3 regions of the Paenibacillus nicotianae genome follow, and region 1 is predicted to be linked to each of the others. Evidence: predicted binding sites of a transcription regulator. Region 1 holds the regulator's gene; each other region holds the start of a gene.
What was found. The regulator Rex, encoded in region 1, represses fermentation and respiration genes when NADH is low (regulators of the CRP and FNR family bind a similar motif). The targets are predictions, from matches to a motif close to TTGTGAAATATTTCACAA.
Positions count from the first base shown of each region.

Region 2: the regulator Rex is predicted to act here: its motif matches at 987-1,004, upstream of adhE (bifunctional acetaldehyde-CoA/alcohol dehydrogenase).
Region 3: the regulator Rex is predicted to act here: its motif matches at 1,303-1,320, upstream of pflB (formate C-acetyltransferase).

Region 1 is NZ_JBHUGF010000010.1:758,239-760,522, forward strand. It holds gene dinG (ATP-dependent DNA helicase DinG) at 1-950, shown strand, start outside; gene ACFSGI_RS07580 (redox-sensing transcriptional repressor Rex) at 947-1,594, shown strand; gene ACFSGI_RS07585 (amidohydrolase) at 1,587-2,284, shown strand, end outside.
Region 2 is NZ_JBHUGF010000010.1:606,719-609,002, reverse strand. It holds gene adhE (bifunctional acetaldehyde-CoA/alcohol dehydrogenase) at 1-914, opposite strand, end outside; gene ACFSGI_RS06850 (Crp/Fnr family transcriptional regulator) at 1,247-1,969, shown strand; gene ACFSGI_RS06845 (winged helix-turn-helix transcriptional regulator) at 2,082-2,284, opposite strand, start outside.
Region 3 is NZ_JBHUGF010000010.1:610,368-612,651, reverse strand. It holds gene pflB (formate C-acetyltransferase) at 1-1,284, opposite strand, end outside; gene adhE (bifunctional acetaldehyde-CoA/alcohol dehydrogenase) at 1,951-2,284, opposite strand, start outside.

The sequences.
Region 1 (2,284 bases):
ATACGGTTTACTGGTATGAAGCTAATGGTAATTACCGTAGTAAGTCTTTGCAGATGTATGCTGTACCGGTTGATGTGAGCAAGCAACTGAAAGAGTACTTTTTTGATAAAAAGAAAAGTATTATTTTGACATCAGCAACATTATCAATCGAAAAGAAATTCCAATATATGATTGAACAACTGGGACTGGTAGAAGCAGAAAAAGAAGGTCGATTGATGACCGAACAGCTATCTTCACCTTTCAATTATCGTGAACAATCGCTATTGTTGATTCCGCGCGATTTCCCAAGTGTCAAAGGCAGTGTGGGTGATGCGTTCTTTGTAGATACATTAGCGAACTCATTGGCGGAGACTGCAAAAGCGACCAATGGACGAATGATGGTGTTATTTACCTCTTATCGGATGCTCAAGCAGGTGTATGAGCCTTTGAAAGAGAAGTTATCACATAGCGATATTGCAGTATTTGGTCAAGGCGTTGATGGAGGAAGTCGTACCAAGCTAACTCGAAGATTTCAAGAGCGCTCGGCTTCGGTCTTGCTCGGTACAAGCAGTTTTTGGGAAGGGGTCGATATTCCAGGCGAAGCATTAACTTGTCTGGCGATCGTGCGTTTACCTTTTCAACCGCCCAATCATCCACTGCTTGAAGCCAAAAGTGAACGGCTTAAAAAAGAAAAGAAAAATCCATTTATGAAATTATCTGTACCGCAAGCAGTTATCCGTTTCAAACAAGGTTTTGGTAGATTAGTACGGACATCTAGTGATCGAGGAATCGTTATTGTCTATGACACTCGTGTGATCGAATCCTATTATGGCAAGCATTTTCTATATTCATTGCCCGGTCCCAAAATGGAACATATGCCTACAGAGCAGATGGTACCCCGTATTACAGAATGGCTTAGCCAGGCCGAACCTGAAAAGGAAACTGTAAATCAAGAGGGGGAGCAAGCATGAAATCCGACAAAATATCAGAAGCAGTCGTGCGAAGACTACCTGTATACCTTCGATACTTGAACGAACTTCACACTCGTGAAGTTCCTACAGTGTCTTCGCAAGAACTGGGACAAAAATTAGATTTGAATCCAGCACAAATTCGCAAAGATTTAGCGTATTTTGGAGATTTTGGACGCAAAGGGATCGGTTATGATGTATCGTATCTGATTGAAAAAATACGTCATATTTTAAAATTAGATCAACAAATTAATGTCGCACTTGTAGGTGCAGGTAATCTAGGGCATGCCCTTTCTAACTATAATATGTATCTCAAAGAAACAATGAAAATTGTAGCTGTTTTTGATTCTCTTGAGCCTAAAGTAGGTTCGATGATCAATACATTAGTCGTGCAACCGATTGAAGAATTGGGAGCAACGATCAAAGAAAAAAGTATTCGTATTGGTATTATTACGGTACCAAATATTGAAGCACAGCGTGTAGCCGATCAGTTGATAGAAGCTGGAATAGAAGCGATTTTGAATTTTGCTCCGATTATTTTGAAAGCTCCACCGCATATTCGTGTGCACACTGCTGATTTTACAACGGATTTATTAAGCCTTGCCTATTATCTGGAAGATGGAAAGGAACATGAAACTAATGAATAATACTTCGAACAAATGGGTTATCAAAAACGGTATGTTTGCTGTAATGAGCGAAGAGAAATCGATGCTTTTTGGACATATGGTGATAGAAGATGGATGGATCACTTATCTTGGAGAAGAAGAACCTGTGATCGAAGAAGGCACGACAGTAGTCGATGGTAATCATTTGTTCTTTATCCCAGGTCTAGTGAACAGTCATGGTCATGCAGCAATGTCGTTGCTACGCGGCTATGGAGACGATCTGGCTCTACAAGTATGGTTACAAGAAAAAATGTGGCCGATGGAAGCGAAATTCACAAGTGACGATGTATACTGGGGAACTGCTTTATCAGTATTAGAAATGTTAAAAGGCGGTACGACTACATTCCTCGATATGTATGACCGCTCAGAACGTGTAGCAGAAGTCGTAGAACAATCCGGTATGCGTGCAGTATTGATGCGTGGTGTAATCGGCTTATGTTCAGAAGAAGAGCAAAAGCAAAAGCTAAAACAATCGATCGACTTTGCACGTGATTGGCATGGTCAAGCAAATGGACGTATTACAACGATGATGTCTCCACACGCACCGTATACTTGTCCACCTGCATACATCGAACAATTTGTACAAGCAGCTCATGATCTGGATTTGCCGCTGCATACACATATGTCTGAGACACTGGCAGAAGTTCAATTAAACGTTACTGATTATGGATT
Region 2 (2,284 bases), 150 kb from region 1:
TTAACTGCGCATTTATCTACATTCATTGCACCATTGGTTAATTTGCCTGCTTCTTCTTTAGTTACAAAGTAACAACCGTTGTCGATCATTAATTTTTTCACTTTTTCATAAACAAGTTCTTCAATAACTACTGCTTGTTCAGAAGCACAGATCATACCGTTATCAAACGATTTGGAAAGAATCAAGTCATTAACTGCTTGTTGCAAGTCAGCACTTTTCTCTATAAAAGCAGGAACGTTACCAGGACCTACGCCAAGTGCAGGTTTACCACAGCTATATGCTGCTTTGACCATTGCGCCACCACCAGTAGCTAAGATCAATGCTACATCAGGATGATTCATTAATGCATTTGTTTTGTCCATAGAAGGAGCATCGATCCATTGGATACAATCCGCAGGTGCACCATGTTTGACAGCAGCTTCAAGTAAAATGCGAGCCGCTTCTTTACTACAATTCTGTGCAGAGGGATGGAAGCCGAAAATGATTGGGTTACGTGTTTTGATTGAGATCAAAGATTTGAACATGGTAGTCGAAGTTGGGTTGGTTACTGGTGTAATCCCCATGATGATTCCGACAGGTTCAGCAATTTTTTGGAAGCTTTCATAATCATTATCTTCAATAATACCGACTGTTTTTTCATTTTTGATACCATGGTATACATATTCAGTAGCGAACATGTTTTTGATAATTTTATCTTCATATACGCCTCTGCCTGTTTCTTCAACAGCGATTTTGGCAAGATACATATGTTGATCCAAGCCTGCTAACGCCATTGCTTGTACAATATTATCAATTTGTTCTTGATCCATATTCATAAATGCAGCATGTGCTTTATTCGCTTTATCGATTAACTTTTGAATTTCTTCCTGTGCACTCAATTCCACGTTACGACTAGCATCATTTTTAACAGCCATTTCTCTCATCCTCCTCAGAATGTGTATCGCTTTTGTCTACACACCGATCATAGCATAGAGACATAAATCATAATGTGATATTTTTCACAATCAATTTTTATTTTTTAAATTTGTTTTATTTTATTTTTTCCTTTTGCATTTTAATATAAAAAGATGTATGATAATAGTGAAATTAATCACAAAGTATGAATTGTTTTTATGTATCAATGAGTTCACGATCTTTCCTATATAATGTACAATTTAACTAATCATTTAATTTCCAATTTTTTTCCTAAAATGTTATGCATTATGATTAATTTCACGTATAATTGAAACAAAAGGGGCGAACAATAATGAACAATTCTTTAGAAGAAACTCAACCACGTCATAATACAGCATGCTTTTCGGAAATTAATCAGGAAAGATTACTTAACCATTCTACAGAACGTAGTATTGCCGCAGGATCTCATTTATTCTGGGAAGGCGATTTGTCAGATAAATTGTATTTCATTAAAAGTGGACGGGTCAAATTAACCAAATCAACTGATGAAGGTAAAGAATTGATTCTATATATGTATCAAGCAGGCGATATGATCGGTCAAGCAGATCCTTTCTCTGGTACACGTCTTGGATTTACAGCAGAAGCGATAGAAGATACTGAAGTTGCTGTTATAGAACATAAGGAATTAGAATTGATGATCTGCCAGTATTGCGACTTTGCTATCGACTTTATGAAATGGATGGGCACGCATCACCGTCTTACTCAGACTAAAGTGCGTGATTTGATGTTATATGGTAAACCAGGTGCTCTCTGCTCTACATTGATTCGTTTAAGCAATACGTATGGCGAAGATTATAATGATCAAGGTTCTATTTTGATTAACAAAAAAATTACGCATACTGATCTATCGAATATGATTGGTGCTACTCGTGAAAGTGTTAACCGGATGCTTAGTGATCTCCGTAAAAAAGAAAGTATCGAATATGAACATGGTATGATCATTATCCATGACCTTGAAGCATTACAAGAAGTATGCCACTGCGAAATGTGCCCTAAAGAAATATGCAGAGTGTAATGAATAATCAGGTTTGCTTATGCAATTACCTGTTGAGACAACTAAAAATACCAAAAAAGCTTTCCGTAGATGACTCACAGCGGAAAGCTTTTTTTGATTGATTTATAAAATTCTATTCAACCCAATGCTCTGCCCAGTTCTGAATCTGTTCCATCACCGGCTTGAGTGCACGACCTTTGTCTGTTAACTCGTACTCGATACGAACAGGAGTCTCTGGATATACTTGACGAATCAAAATTCCACTGCTTTCTAAATCTTTCATCCGTTCTGATAACATTTTGTCGCTCATCATCGGAATCAGATTAGAAATATCTT
Region 3 (2,284 bases), 150 kb from region 1:
TTTACCGATACGCATAGCGGATACACAGCAAGCAATACCATAATCATCGCCATAGATTGGACGCATTAGATCGTCATTTTCGTATTGGATAGAACTGGTTTCGATTGAAACTTTAGCACAGAATTTTTTGAAAGCTTCTGGCAATTGTTCTGACCACAATACTGTCAAGTTAGGTTCTGGTGCAGGACCCAAGTTGTAAAGTGTATGCAAGAAGCGGAAGCTGTTTTTGGTAACTAATGTTTTGCCGTCTACAGCCATACCACCGATAGATTCAGTTACCCATGTAGGGTCACCACTGAACAATTCGTTGTAGTCTGGAGTACGCAAGAATTTAACGATACGTAATTTCATAACGAAATGGTCTACTAATTCTTGAGCTTGTTGTTCTGTTAATGTGCCTTCTTTGACATCACGTTCGATATAGATATCAAGGAAAGAAGATACACGTCCTAGAGACATCGCTGCACCATTTTGTTCTTTGATTGCTGCAAGGTAACCGAAGTATACCCATTGGAACGCTTCTTTCGCTGTTTGTGCAGGTTTGGAAATATCGAACCCATGCATTTCAGCCATTTGTTTCAATTCGCCTAACGCACGAATTTGTTCAGATACTTCTTCACGAAGACGAATAATATCTTCATCAATCACATCAACTTCAATATCATTCAAATCTTGTTTTCTTTCATTGATCAAGAAGTCTACACCGTATAATGCTACGCGGCGATAGTCACCGATAATACGTCCACGACCGTAAGCATCTGGTAAGCCTGTAATAATACCTGCTTTACGTGCTGCTCTCATATCAGAAGTATAAGCATCGAATACACCCTGGTTATGCGTTTTACGAATATTCGTGAAGATATCAATGATTTGTTCTGGTACTTCAAAGCCATACGCTTTGCAAGCATCGATCATCATTTTGATACCGCCGAAAGGTTGCAATGAACGACGGAAAGGAGCATCTGTTTGCACGCCGACGATTTGTTCTTTGTCTTTGTCCAGGTATCCAGGACCATGTGAAGTGATAGTAGAAGGTGTTGCTGCATCTACATCCCATACACCACCACGTTCGATTTCTTCTTTAGATAGTTTGGAAATAATATCCCATAAGTCTTTTGTATTGGAAGTAGGGCCAGCTAGGAATGTTTCATTTCCTTGATAAGCGCTAATATTTTGCTCAATAAAATCACGAGTATCTACATGTTTTGTCCATTTACCTAACTTGAAATTGCGCCATGCATCTTGTTTTAAATTATCCTGTACATTTCTTTCGATAACTGACATTGATAATCCCTCCATTATTTGTGAATAAAATCACAAAAGCATTTAAGCTAATGCTTGTCTTGCTTACACGATACCGAAAGCTATTATTTTCTCCCTCCGGCTATGTCTTTATTATGATGTAATTGATAAGCAGAGTATGTGACATTTATCACAAAATCGCATTTTTATTATGATTTTTATCACATTCTGTATCTATAACAGTTTTCAAAAATAACTACTACAGATATTCAGAAACCCTTTTACATCATCGACAAGCACTTCATTACAACACAAATACAGTAAGATCAATCTACTAATACAAAAATATACATAACATTTTGCTCAAAATAACTGTAGCATCATATCGGAATATTCATCTTCTAACAACGATAAAAGTCACACTATTTCTGTATTATTCTATCTTCAAATGATAGAATAACATTTTTACATCGCATCACTCCTCTCTACGAATGAAAAAAACGATTCTCCTTGTTCTGCCAGAGTAGCAAAATAGGAGATCGTTCTTTTTAATTTCAAACCTGCCTATATTTGCTTGCCCTTTATTTAAGATAATTTCTTTTATAGATGAAGAAGAAAAAAAGGATCAGCTCCAACGACTCTGCTATAAAAGCATTTGTGGAGTGATCCTTTTTTCAATCTATCAGTTTACTTGTCGGACAGGTCTATTTATTCAAATCGACCATAGAATGCGTTGCGGTATACATCAGCTAGTTCTGTGACTAAAGGTAATTTAGGATTCGCTGTTGTACATTGATCTTCAAATGCACGATCTGCAAGGTAGTCTACACGAGCTTCAAATTCTTTGGCATCAAATCCCAAAGATTCAAATGTTTCAGGGATACCTAATTTACGGTTCATATCACGAATGGCATTGATTAAGCTGTTCACGCCTTCTTCGGTTGTACGTGCTGGCAATCCCAAGATACGAGCAATCTCAGCATAACGTTCGTGAGCAATAAAGTGAGAATATTTAGGGAACGCTGCGAATTTAGTTGGTTTT